3 regions of the Ancylobacter polymorphus genome follow, and region 1 is predicted to be linked to each of the others. Evidence: predicted binding sites of a transcription regulator. Region 1 holds the regulator's gene; each other region holds the start of a gene.
What was found. Region 1 encodes LexA, which represses DNA repair genes until DNA is damaged. Its sites were predicted from a motif close to TGTTCNNNNTGTGTTCNG; they were not measured.
Positions count from the first base shown of each region.

Region 2: a site for LexA is predicted at 1,699-1,716, ahead of K9D25_RS13150 (putative DNA modification/repair radical SAM protein). Genes of this name have one in related genera too.
Region 3: a site for LexA is predicted at 3,145-3,162, ahead of K9D25_RS05660 (YifB family Mg chelatase-like AAA ATPase). Genes of this name have one in related genera too.

Region 1 is NZ_CP083239.1:3,190,587-3,194,507, forward strand. It holds gene K9D25_RS15045 (ComEC/Rec2 family competence protein) at 1-1,549, shown strand, start outside; gene lexA (transcriptional repressor LexA) at 1,543-2,238, opposite strand; gene K9D25_RS15055 (GntR family transcriptional regulator) at 2,387-3,100, opposite strand; gene hpxZ (oxalurate catabolism protein HpxZ) at 3,184-3,570, opposite strand; gene K9D25_RS15065 (molybdopterin molybdotransferase MoeA) at 3,627-3,921, opposite strand, start outside.
Region 2 is NZ_CP083239.1:2,779,750-2,783,670, forward strand. It holds gene K9D25_RS13145 (UdgX family uracil-DNA binding protein) at 1-472, opposite strand, end outside; gene K9D25_RS13150 (putative DNA modification/repair radical SAM protein) at 469-1,683, opposite strand; gene carA (glutamine-hydrolyzing carbamoyl-phosphate synthase small subunit) at 1,863-3,065, opposite strand; gene K9D25_RS13160 (GatB/YqeY domain-containing protein) at 3,319-3,774, shown strand; gene K9D25_RS13165 (AzlC family ABC transporter permease) at 3,814-3,921, shown strand, end outside.
Region 3 is NZ_CP083239.1:1,204,033-1,207,953, reverse strand. It holds gene K9D25_RS05670 (Hsp20 family protein) at 1-16, opposite strand, end outside; gene K9D25_RS05665 (GNAT family N-acetyltransferase) at 214-1,260, opposite strand; gene K9D25_RS05660 (YifB family Mg chelatase-like AAA ATPase) at 1,520-3,052, opposite strand; gene K9D25_RS05655 (formate dehydrogenase subunit gamma) at 3,315-3,788, shown strand; gene K9D25_RS05650 (formate dehydrogenase beta subunit) at 3,785-3,921, shown strand, end outside.

The DNA.
Region 1 (3,921 bases):
CGTGGCCGTCGCGCTGGTCACCGGGCTGCGCGACGCGGTGCCGGAGTCGATCGAGGAAAGCATGCGAATCTCCGGCCTGTCGCATGTGCTGTCGATTTCCGGCCTGCATATGGCGCTGGTGGCGAGTTCGGTGTTCTTTCTCGCCCGGGCGCTGCTGGCGCTGGTGCCGGAATTCGCGCTTTACCGGCCGATCAAGGCCTGGGCGGCGCTGCCGGCCATGGCCTCGGCGAGCTTTTACCTTTTGCTGTCCGGCGCCGAGGTGCCGACCCAGCGCGCCTATGTGATGACGCTGCTGGTGCTTGCCGGAATTGTGCTCGGGCGCCCGGCACTCACCCTGCGCACGCTGGCGCTGGCGGCGCTGGCGCTGCTGGCGCTCTCGCCTCGGGCGGTGCTCGATCCCGGCGCGCAGATGTCGTTCGCCGCGACGCTGGGCCTGGTCGCCGCCTATGAGCGCTTCGGCTATCTCCTCACCGCCGTTCCCGCGCGGACAGGCCGCTGGCTGGGCGTGCCGGCGCGCCATATCGCGGCGCTGGTGCTGGCCTCGCTGGCGGCGGGGCTGGCGACGGCGCCTTACGCGGCCTATCACTTCCAGAGACTGGCACCGCTCAGCCTGCTGGCCAATCTCGGCGCCGCGCCGGTGGTGTCGTTCATCGTCATGCCGGCCGGCCTCGCCGGGGCGGTTCTGATTCCGTTCGGCTGGGATGATCCGGCGTGGCGGCTGATGGGCTGGGGCCTCGCCCGGATGCGCGATATTTCCGATCTCGTCGCTGCGCTGCCCGGCGCGGATCGCGGCGTGCCGGCGATGCCGGTGGCGAGCCTGGTGCTGATCAGCCTCGGGCTGGTCGTGCTCTGCCTCGCCCGCACCCGCCTTGTGCTGCTGGCGCCGGTGCTGGCCACCGCCGGCCTCGCCGTCGCGGCCACGGCGCCGCGCCCTGACCTCTATGTCGATACGGAGGCGCGAACCGTCGCGGTGCGGGGGAGGGATGGCGCGCTCGCCGTGATGGGCGATCGCGACAGCGGCGTGGGCGGGCGCTTTGCGGTGGAGCAATGGTTGAGCGCGGATGGCGCGCGGTCACGCTTCGGCGCGAAGGATCTTACGGCCGCCGCCGCCTGCGATCCGCTCGGCTGTACCCTCGCTCTGCCGGACGGGCGATTGGTCGCCCTGTCGCGCGACCGGGATTCGCTGGAGGATGATTGCCGTCTCGCGGCTGTGCTGGTGACGCCCTTCGCGCCGCCGCTGGACTGCGCGGCGACGGTGATCTACCGCGATCCGCGAATTTCTGTGGGCGGTGTCTCCGCCACGCTTCAGCCGGATGGACGTCTCACCCTCGCCTTTGCCCGCCGCGGGCCGGGCACACGGCCGTGGGAGCCGAAAACCCAGTCGCCGCCAACACCTGCAAGTGAACCCGCCTCCGCCGCTGGCGCATCGCGGCAAGGGGCGCCATCCAGCTCACCCGCCGATCCCTCGGCGATCGGCGCCGACCCCGCTGCTGCCGGACCGCTCGCCACCGATGACGAGGCACCACCGGCCGCCGACGCCGCTCAATAGCGCCGGAAAAGCCCCACAAGCTTGCCCTGGATGCGAACCCGGTCAGGGCCAAAAATCCGCGTCTCATAGGCGGGGTTGGCGGCTTCCAGCGCCACCGAGGCGCCCTTGCGGCGCAGGCGCTTGAGGGTCGCTTCCTCATCGTCGATCAGCGCGACGACAATCTCGCCGGTGCTGGCGGCGTCGCATTTACGGATCAGCGCCAGGTCGCCGTCGAGAATGCCGGCCTCGATCATCGAATCACCGCGCACTTCGAGCGCGAAATGCTCCCCGCCCGACAGCATTTCCGGCGGCATGCTGATGGTGTGGTCGCGCGACTGGATGGCGGAAATCGGCGTGCCGGCGGCGATGCGGCCCATGACCGGGATCGGCACCACGCGCCGCTCCGAATCGTCGTCGGAGGGCGGGCGAACCTTGCCGAGATTTCCCTCGATCACATTGGGCGAGAAGGGACGGGCCGGCTTCGGCGGCTGAGCGTCTTCCGGCAGGCGCACCACCTCCAGCGCCCGCGCGCGGTTTGGCAGGCGGCGGATGAAGCCGCGCTCTTCCAGCGCCGTGATCAGCCGGTGGATGCCGGACTTCGACCGCAGGTCCAGCGCCTCCTTCATCTCCTCGAAGGAAGGGGGCACGCCGTCCTTCTGGAGGCGTTCATTGATGAACAGAAGCAGCTCATGCTGTTTGCGGGTGAGCATCAAGACAACCCCGTCTGCCGGACGGCGCCGGAACGAAACAAATCACGAACAAAGACTAGCCGTTCTTATTGTGTTCCACAATGGGTAAAGAGAGGTTAAATACCTCCGGCACGGCCATCGGCGCGCATCGGCGTGTCCCGTCCCGTTGTCACAGCGTCTGGGCGTATTGCTCATAGGCGTCGTGGACGATGGCGATGTGGTCGCGCATCGCGCCGGCCGCGCCGTCGCGGTCGCCGCGCAGAATGGCCGTCGTCACCCGGTCGTGCTCGGCATGCGAGAGCGCGAGGCGGCCGAGCGCGCGGAACTGCGCGCGGCGGAACGGGGACAGGCGCCGGCGCGTGCCGAGCGTCAGTTCGATCAGATAGTCGTTGTGGCTGCCGGCATAGACCGAGGTGTGGAACAGTTCATTGGCCTCGCGATAGGCGGCGAAATCCCCCAGCCGCATGAGTTCGCCCATCTCGGCATGCAATTGTTCCAGCTGCCGTCGCTCGGGCGGTGTCATCTTGAGCGCGCACAGGCCGGCGCAGAGCGCTTCCAGCTCGGCCATCACCTCGAACATGTTCTGCAGCCGCGCGACGCTCGGGCGTGCCACCACGGCGCCGCGATGCGGGCGGGCGTCGACCAGGCCGGAGGCGACGAGTTCGCGCAGCGCCTCCCGCACGGGGGTGCGCGACACGCCGAAGCGGGCGGCGAGCGCGGTCTCGTCGAGCGCCGAACCGGGAGGCAGCGTGCCGCGGGTGATTTCGTCGGCAAGCTGCATGCGCAACTCTTCCGCGCGCGTCGTGCGCCCCGGCCGGCCCGGCGCCGGTCGGGAGGGGGAGGTGGGCCGATCGAGCGGCAGGCGGACAGGCAGCACCGACATGAGCGAACACAGAACCGACGGGCGCGCCCGAATGCCGGGCGGCCATCCCATGTGTAGCCGCCGCGCCGGGCTTCACCAAGGGCTCAGAGAGGGTCGTCGATCACGCTGACATGGGCAGCCACCACTTTCCACCCTTCCGGCGTGCGCATCCAGGTCTGCATCTGCCGGCCGACCCGCCCCGGCGCGGTCTCCCGCCGGAACAGGGTGGAGGCCACCGCCATGTCGCGGCCATAGGTGGTGATCACCGTGCCGTCGAGTGTCCGTTCCAGCCCGGCCGGCGAGCGGGCGGCGCGGAAGGCGCGGATCGCCGCGATGCCATAGAGATTCTCGCCCCCGCCATAGCGCAGGGTGCGGGCATCATCCCAGAACAGCGCGTCGAGTTCGGCGACATCGTTGGCCACCAGCGCCCGCTCATAGCGCTCGAAGGCGGCGCGGACTTCGGCCACCACCTCGGGAAGATCGATGTCCATGCGCAGCCCCTCCTTCGCCAGCCAAGCGTTGAGAACACAGGCGTGGCGGGGCGGCGTCAATCCTCCAGGCGCAGAATCTCGCAGGGTTCCCCGGCCATGGCCGCCGGCGCGTGGGGCCGGCGGACCAGCAGCACATCGGCGCGGGCGAGGTTGCGCAGCATGGAACTGTCCTGCACCGGCAGCGGCCGCACCAGCGGCACACCTTCCGCATGGCCGACGATTTCGGCTCGCTGGAAATCCATGCGCTGCTCGTTTGCCTTCACGTCCCCGGCCAGCCGGGCCGGCTCCAGCGCGGGATGGGGCGGCACCGCCAGCCCCTGCAGCGCCTTGATCAGCGGCACGAGGAACAGC
Region 2 (3,921 bases), 410 kb from region 1:
GCCCGTTCTCCACTCCCAGCGCCTTGAAGCGCACGAAGGCGTGCATCTTGTGAATGTCGCGGCGCACCGCCTTCGCCATGCGCCCGAGACGATGCACCAGCGGATCGGCCGGGTTGTCGGCCAGTTGCCGCTCGCCCTGCGTCACGCGCCAGATCAGCGTGTAGAGCAGGGCGAAGCGCGCGGGATCGCGGTGGCAGAGCACGAGATCGGCCAGCGTCGCGACCGCGCGCGGCAGAGCGAGGGCCGGCGCGCCGCCGGACGCGATCCCCGGCCCGGGGCTGCCGAACAGGTCGCCGCCGCCCTCCATGGCCGGCTCGCCCGGCACCGCCATCCGCCAGACCACGCGCGCCGGCGGCACCTGTGCCGCCACCAGCGTCCGCACGGCGGCACGAAATCCAGCGCGGTCGGCGCCGAAGCGCAGCGCGACCTCGCGGATGTCGCCCGGCGTGCCGCGCGCCGCCGCCACGCTCACGCGAACAGCTCCAGCTGGCGTGCCGGCGGGGCGAGGCGGGCGCGCAGATTCGTGCGGTCGGTGAGCTTGAGCGGGTGATGGTCGGCGGTGATGAGGAAGGCGCGCGCCCGCTTCACCCCGGTGCTCACCCGGGCGATGTCGTCGAGCGTCAGCCTCGTCTGGCGTCTTGCCCGCAGGATGCGCTCCACCGCGCGGGCGCCGAGACCGGGCACGCGCAGCAGCGCCTCGCGGTCGGCTGCGTTCACGTCCACCGGAAACTGCTCGCGGTGCTTCAGCGCCCAGGCGAGTTTGGGGTCGATGTCGAGATCGAGCATGCCGCCCGCACCGCCCGCAGCGATCTCGTCGACGGAGAAGCCGTAGAAGCGCAGCAGCCAGTCCGCCTGGTAGAGCCGGTGCTCGCGGACCAACGGCGCGGCCTTCACCGGCAGCACGCGGCTGGCCTCGGGAATGGGACTGAAGGCGGAGTAGTAGACGCGCTTCAGACCAAAGCCACCATAGAGGCCGGCGCTGGTCTCCAGCACTGCCGCATCGGTGGTGGCATCGGCGCCGACGATCATCTGCGTGCTCTGGCCGGCGGGGGCGAAGCGGCGCTTTTCCGCGCGTGCCTCGGTGATGCGCTCCCGCATCTGGCCCATCGTCGCCTTGATGCCGGGCGCGTCCTTTTCCGGCGCCAGCGCCTTCAGGCTGATGTCGGAGGCGAGTTCGACATTCACCGAGAGCCGGTCCGCCCACAGCCCGGCCTGCTCCACCAGCCAGGGGCTGGCCTCGGGGATGGCCTTGAGGTGGATATAGCCGGCGAAGCCATGCTCCTGCCGCAGCCGGCGGGCGACGAGCATCATCTGTTCCATCGTGTAGTCCGGCGAGCGGATGATGCCGGAGGAGAGGAACAGGCCCTCGATGTAATTGCGCTTGTAGAAACCGAGCGTGATCGCCACCACTTCCTCGACGCTGAACCGCGCCCGCCGCACATTGGAGGAACGCCGGTTGATGCAATAGGCGCAGTCGAACAGGCAGTAATTGGTCAGCAGGATTTTCAGCAGCGACACGCAGCGCCCGTCCGGCGTGTAGGAGTGGCAGATGCCCATGCCGGTGGTCGAACCGATGCCGTCCTTCTCCGCCTTACGCCCGCGTGCGCCGGAAGAGGCGCAGGAGGCATCGTATTTGGCGGCGTCGGCGAGAATGCCGAGCTTGGTCCTCAGAGTGTCATCCACGTGGAATTCCTCCCACGTTCACTTTATGTTCCCTATTTGATCGTATCAACCCACCAAAAATACCGTCGCCTGTTCCGCCCTTGGTGAACAGCGGCGCATTGCTGATGCGGGCGATGCCCATGTCCGCGCCATGACCCTCACCGGCGCGGCGGCCGGCGAGGGTCTTCGCGGGCGGCGTGTCACGCCGCCTTGTTCTTGGCGATCAGCTCGACGAAGCGGTCGAACAGATAATGGCTGTCCTGCGGGCCCGGGCTGGCTTCCGGGTGGTACTGCACCGAGAACACCGGCTTGTCGGTCAGCGCGATGCCGGCATTGGAGCCGTCGAACAGCGAGACATGGGTTTCGGTGGCGCTGGCCGGCAGGCTGTCGCGGTCGACGGCGAAGCCGTGATTCATCGAGGTGATCTCGACCTTGCCGGTGGTCATGTCCTTGACCGGGTGGTTCGCGCCATGGTGACCCTGGTGCATCTTCACCGTGCGCCCGCCGACGGCGAGGCCGATCATCTGGTGGCCGAGGCAGATGCCGAAGGTCGGCACGCCGCGATCGATGATCTCGCGGATGACCGGCACCGCATATTCCCCCGTCGCCGCCGGGTCGCCGGGGCCGTTGGAGAGGAATACGCCATCGGGCTGCAGCGCCAGGATCTCCTCCGCCGTGGCGGTGGCGGGCACCACCGTGACCTTGCAGCCGGCGCGGGCGAGCAGGCGCAGAATGTTGCGCTTGATGCCGTAATCGACGGCGACGACATGGTGCGCCGGGGCGGTCTGCTGGCCATAGCCCTGCGGCCAGCTCCAGGTCGTCTCGTCCCAGTTGAAGCGCTGGGCGGTGGTGACCATCGGCACCAGGTCCATGCCCTCCAGCCCCGGCCAGGCGGCGGCTTCCGCCTTCAGCGCGGCAAGATCGAACTGGCCGTCCGGCGCATGGGCGATCACCGCGTTCGGCATGCCGCCGTCGCGGATCAGCGCGGTCAGCGCCCGGGTGTCGATGCCGGAAATCGCGATGATGCCGCGCGCCTTCAGCCAGGCGTCGAAATGCCGTGTGGCGCGGTAATTCGACGGGTCGGTGATGGCGGAATGCAGCACCACGCCGCGCACACCGGAGGCGCCGGCCATGGAGACGGTTTCCACGTCTTCCTCATTGGTGCCGACATTGCCGATATGGGGGAAGGTGAAGGTGATGATCTGCCCGGCATAGGACGGATCGGTGAGCACTTCCTGATAGCCGGTCATGGCGGTGTTGAAGCAAACTTCGCCCACCGCGTGGCCCGTGGCGCCGAGGCCGAAGCCTTCGAGGACCGTGCCATCGGCCAGGACGAGGACGGCGGTCGCGAGCGGCTCGGCCCACACGTCATCGCCGGAGTGCTGTTCAGCGCTACCGTTCATTGATCTTGTTCCCTGTCATCGTGTGCCCTAATTAGTCCGTTGCCGCGCCGGATGCCAGCCTCCACACTGCGTATCTGGCCCACGAATTGCGGATGGCTGCGCCGGGCTCTGCTGCGCGGCGCCTTTCGCGATCGGGCGGCGACCGCCGGAGGGGGCAGAAACCCCGCGGGTGAAACATCCATTGGCGCGTGCGGCGTGCGGCCCCGAATCGGGCGCAGATGCCGACTCGCGGATTTCAGGAAGGCTGGCCGACGTGCTGCGCGACGACATCAACACCTCGCTGAAAGAGGCCATGAAGGCCCAGGACAAGCGCCGCCTCGGCACGCTGCGCCTCGTCAATGCCGCGATCAAGGACCGCGACATCGAAGCGCGCGGCCATGGCAAGGACCCGCTCTCCGATGAGGAAGTGCTCGGGCTGCTGACCAAGATGATCAAGCAGCGCGAGGAATCGGCGAAGGTCTATGAGGAGGCCGGGCGCGTCGATCTCGCCACGCAGGAGCGTGAGGAGACCGCGATCATCCAGTCCTTCCTGCCGGTGCAGATGACCGAGGCGGAGGCGCAGGCCGCCATCGCCGCCGTCATCGCCGAGATCGGCGCCCATGGCCTCAAGGATATGGGGCGCACCATGGCGGCGCTGAAGGAGCGCCACACCGGCGTCATGGATTTCGGCAAGGCGAGCGGCACGGTCAAGGCGCTGCTCACCGCCTGAGCCGGGCTTGCGGCCGGTCTATCTTCGCGCGTTGGTGCCATGTCTTCAGCCTCCCCATCGCCCGCGCCGGCCACGCTGACCCTTGCGGGATGCGGGCGCGGGGCCCGGGCCATCGTCGCCGTGCTGCCGCCGGTCTTCGTGTTCGGC
Region 3 (3,921 bases), 2.0 Mb from region 1:
AGGGAATACGCGACATGCTCCCAAAGTCCTCGTCTGAAGCGACTTTGTGTGATGGGACCCCGATGAGGCATCCCGTTGGGAAGCGATATGGGAGGGCGCGGGCCGGCGCGCAAGACATCGCGCACGACATGTGGCCGCGGGATGGCGGCCGCAGGAGGCCGCGCCCGCAGAGGGCGACGGGGAACGGCCGCCGGGACGGGAAGCGCGTCGCGCTCAGGCGGCGTGGCGCTCGCCATTGACGCCGAAATGATCGAGATAGCGCGGGTTGATCTTCTCCACCGGCAACACGATCAGCACATCGGTGGTGCCGAACTGGCGGTCGATCACCGCGCCGCGCCCGATCTGCGCGCCGAGGCGCAGATAGCCCTTGATGAGCGGCGGCAGCGCCAGCAGCGCCGCCTTGGCGTCCAGCGCCTCGACGGAGACAAGGTCCATCGGCGCGGCATGTTGCGGCAGCGCCTGCGCCGCCCATTCCGGATCGGTCGGCGCGAAATGGTGCAGGAAGGCAAGCGGACGGGCGAGCGCCTGCGGGTCGCAGCCTTCCAGGCTGGCGCAGCCGAACATCACGTCGATGCCATGGCGGCGCACATAGGCCCAGATGCCATGCCAGAGCAGCTCCACCGTGCGCTTGGTGCGGTAGGATGAGAGCACGCAGGAGCGGCCGAGTTCCAGGAAACGGCGGTGCGGGTGGCGCGCCAGCAGCGGGGCGATGTCGAACTCGCTCGCCGTGTAGAAGCCATTGTGCCGGTCGGCGATCTCCTGCCGCAGCAGCCGATAGGTGCCGACGACGCGCGGCACGCTCCGGCCGCGCACCATGCGGCAGGACTCATGGTCGAGCACGAGAAGGTGATCGCAAATGCCGTCAAAGGCGTCGACATCGCGCCGGGCGAGCCGCATGGCGGCGGCCGGGGTCGCCGACATTTCCTCATAGAACACTTCGTAGCGCAGGCGCTGGGCGCGGCGCACATCCGCTGCCGTCACTGCGAGCCGCACTTCGAGCGCGCCGATGCGCCCCAGCGTTGCCGGGCCGGGCTCACCCCGGCTGCCGCGATGGCGCACGCCGGAATAGGAGCGCAAGGCCGGCATCAGGCGGGAGGGGGTAAGCGCCGCCGGCACCAGCCGCAGCGGCGCGGCACCGGGCAGGGCCGTTCGCGGGGTAAAGAAGCTGCGCAGGGCCGAGAGGCCGGGAGCGTTGAGCGAGGCGGCAAAGCGCGAGCTGGGCGGTGTTTCGACAGTCCCTTCGGCGAAAAGCTGCGTCATGTCCGATCCCCCACGCTGCCTTCACTATAGCGTTTTGTGACAGGAATCACATTTCTCGGACGGTCATGTGACAGACGGGGCGCGGGTCGCACCGGTGCCGGGCGCCCCGCGCTCGGCACCGAAGCCGGGGGGCCGTCGGGGTCAATGCGGCTGCGCGGGCGGGGCGGCGATGACGACTGATCCGGCTTGCACCGCGCGGGTGGAGCGAGCTGCGACACACGCTAAATGGCCCCGGCAGGCCCCCCGTCCGCTGGCGCCGTCAGGCGGCGGCGGCGTGGCGGTCCGCAGCGGCGCGGTAGGCCAAGGCCTCGGCCAGGTGTCCCCGGCCGACCGTCTCCGCGCCGGCGAGATCGGCAAGGGTGCGCGCCACCCGCAGCACCCGGTGATAGCCGCGGGCGGAGAGGCGCATCAGCTTGGCCGCGTCCGCCAGCAGGGCCGTGCCGGCGGCGTCGGGCGTGGCGATCTCTTCGAGGATAGGGCCCGTCGCCTCGGCATTGGTGAACAGGTCAGGTCGGCCGAGCGCCAGGAAGCGCTCGCGCTGCAGCACCCGCGCCTGCGCCACCCGCCGCGCCACGGCCGCGCTGGGCTCGGAGGGGCCGGGGCGCACGAGATCGACCGCTGCGACCGCCGGCACGTCGAGATGCAGGTCGACCCGGTCGAGGAACGGGCCGGAGAGGCGCGCCTGATATTCCGCCGCGCAGCGCGGGCCGCGCCGGCAGCTCTGCCCCGGTTCGCCGGCGCGGCCGCAGCGGCAGGGATTCATCGCCGCGATCAGCTGAAAGCGGGCGGGATAGGAAATGCGGTGATTGGCGCGGGCGATGACCGCCTCGCCGGTCTCCAGCGGCTGGCGCAGCGAATCGAGCACGGCGGGAGCGAATTCCGGCAATTCGTCGAGGAACAGCACGCCATTATGCGCCAGCGAGACCTCGCCCGGCCGGGCCCGCATGCCGCCGCCCACCATCGCCGCCATGCTGGCGGAATGGTGCGGCGCGCGGAACGGGCGCCGGCTGGTCAGCGCCCCGCCCTGCAGCGTCCCGGCCACCGAGGCGACCATTGACACTTCCAGCAACTCCGAGGGGGTGAGCGGCGGCAGCAGCGAGGGCAGGCGCTGCGCCAGCATGGATTTGCCGGCGCCGGGCGGGCCGCTGAGCAGAAGATTGTGGCGCCCGGCGGCGGCGATCTCCAGCGCCCGGCGGGCCGTTTCCTGGCCCTTCACATCGGCGAGGTCGGGCAACTGGGCGGATCCCGCCTCCAGCCGCGGCTCGGGACGACTGAGGAATTGGCGGCCGGCGAAGTGATTGACCAGCTGGATCAACGAGTGCGGCGCCAGCACCGCCATGTCGGGGCTGGCCCAGGCCGCTTCCGGCCCGCACGCTTCCGGGCAGATGAGCCCGTGGCCGCGCGCATTGGCGCCGATGGCCGCCGGCAGCACGCCGGAGACGGCGGCGATGCGCCCGTCGAGCGCGAGTTCGCCCACCACGGTGAAGCCTTCCAGCGCGTCCGGACCGATGGCGCCGATCGCCGCCATCAGGCCGAGGGCGATAGGAAGATCGTAATGGCTGCCTTCCTTCGGCAGGTCGGCGGGGGCGAGGTTGACGGTGATGCGGCGGGCGGGGAGCGCCAGGCCGGAGGCGGTGAGGGCGGCGCGCACCCGTTCCTTCGCTTCGGTGACCGCCTTGTCGGCCAGGCCGACGAGATTGAAGGCCGGCAGGCCGGGGCTCACCTGAACTTGAACATCGACGGGACGGGTCTCCACCCCCTCGAACGCCACCGTCGCCACGCGCTGGACCATCGCACCCTCTCCCAGGAGATCCGGCAATGCACGTCGGGGCGCCGCCTTTCCGCACCCGCTGGTGGCAGAATACGGCCCAGAACGCGAAGGTCAAGAACAATAAGAGAACAAACCGAGTGGAACATGAACAGAACGTTAAGCGCCTACCCGCCTGATTGATGATAGAGAAATTCTATCGTGGCACGGAACACCTGAATTGATTTCGGTTTCGGCGCGTACCATCCTTACCTTTGGAAAATTCTAAAAGAAGGCTACGGGAGAAATGCCGCATTACGAACCCTGGAGCGACGAGCGTGCCCGCGCGGTCATCGATGAGTTTTCTCATCTGGAAGGCCCGCTGATGCCGATGCTCCACGCGGTGCAGGAGACGTTCGGCCACGTTCCCGACGCCGTCGTGCCCATGCTGGCCGAGAAGCTGAACGTCTCGCGCGCCGAAGTGCATGGCGTCGTGACCTTCTATCACGATTTCCGCCACGAGCCCGCCGGCCGCCATGTGCTGAAGCTGTGCCGCGCCGAAGCCTGCCAGGCGGCGGGCGGCGATGCGCTGGCCGAACATGCAGAACACCGGCTCGGCTGCAAGCTCGGTGAGACCACGGCCGATGGCCGCGTCACCGTGGAGCCCATCTACTGCCTCGGCCTGTGCGCGACCGCGCCCTCCGCCATGCTGGACGGGCGGATCGTCGCGCGGCTCAACGAGCGCCGGCTCGACGCCCTGATCGAGGAGGCCCAGTCGTGACCATCCGCATCTACGTTCCCAAGGATGCCTGCGCCATCGCCTGCGGCGCCGACGAGGTGGCCGAGGCGATCGCCGCCGCTGCCGTTTCGGCGCGCCAGCCGGTGGAGATCGTGCGCAACGGCTCGCGCGGTAT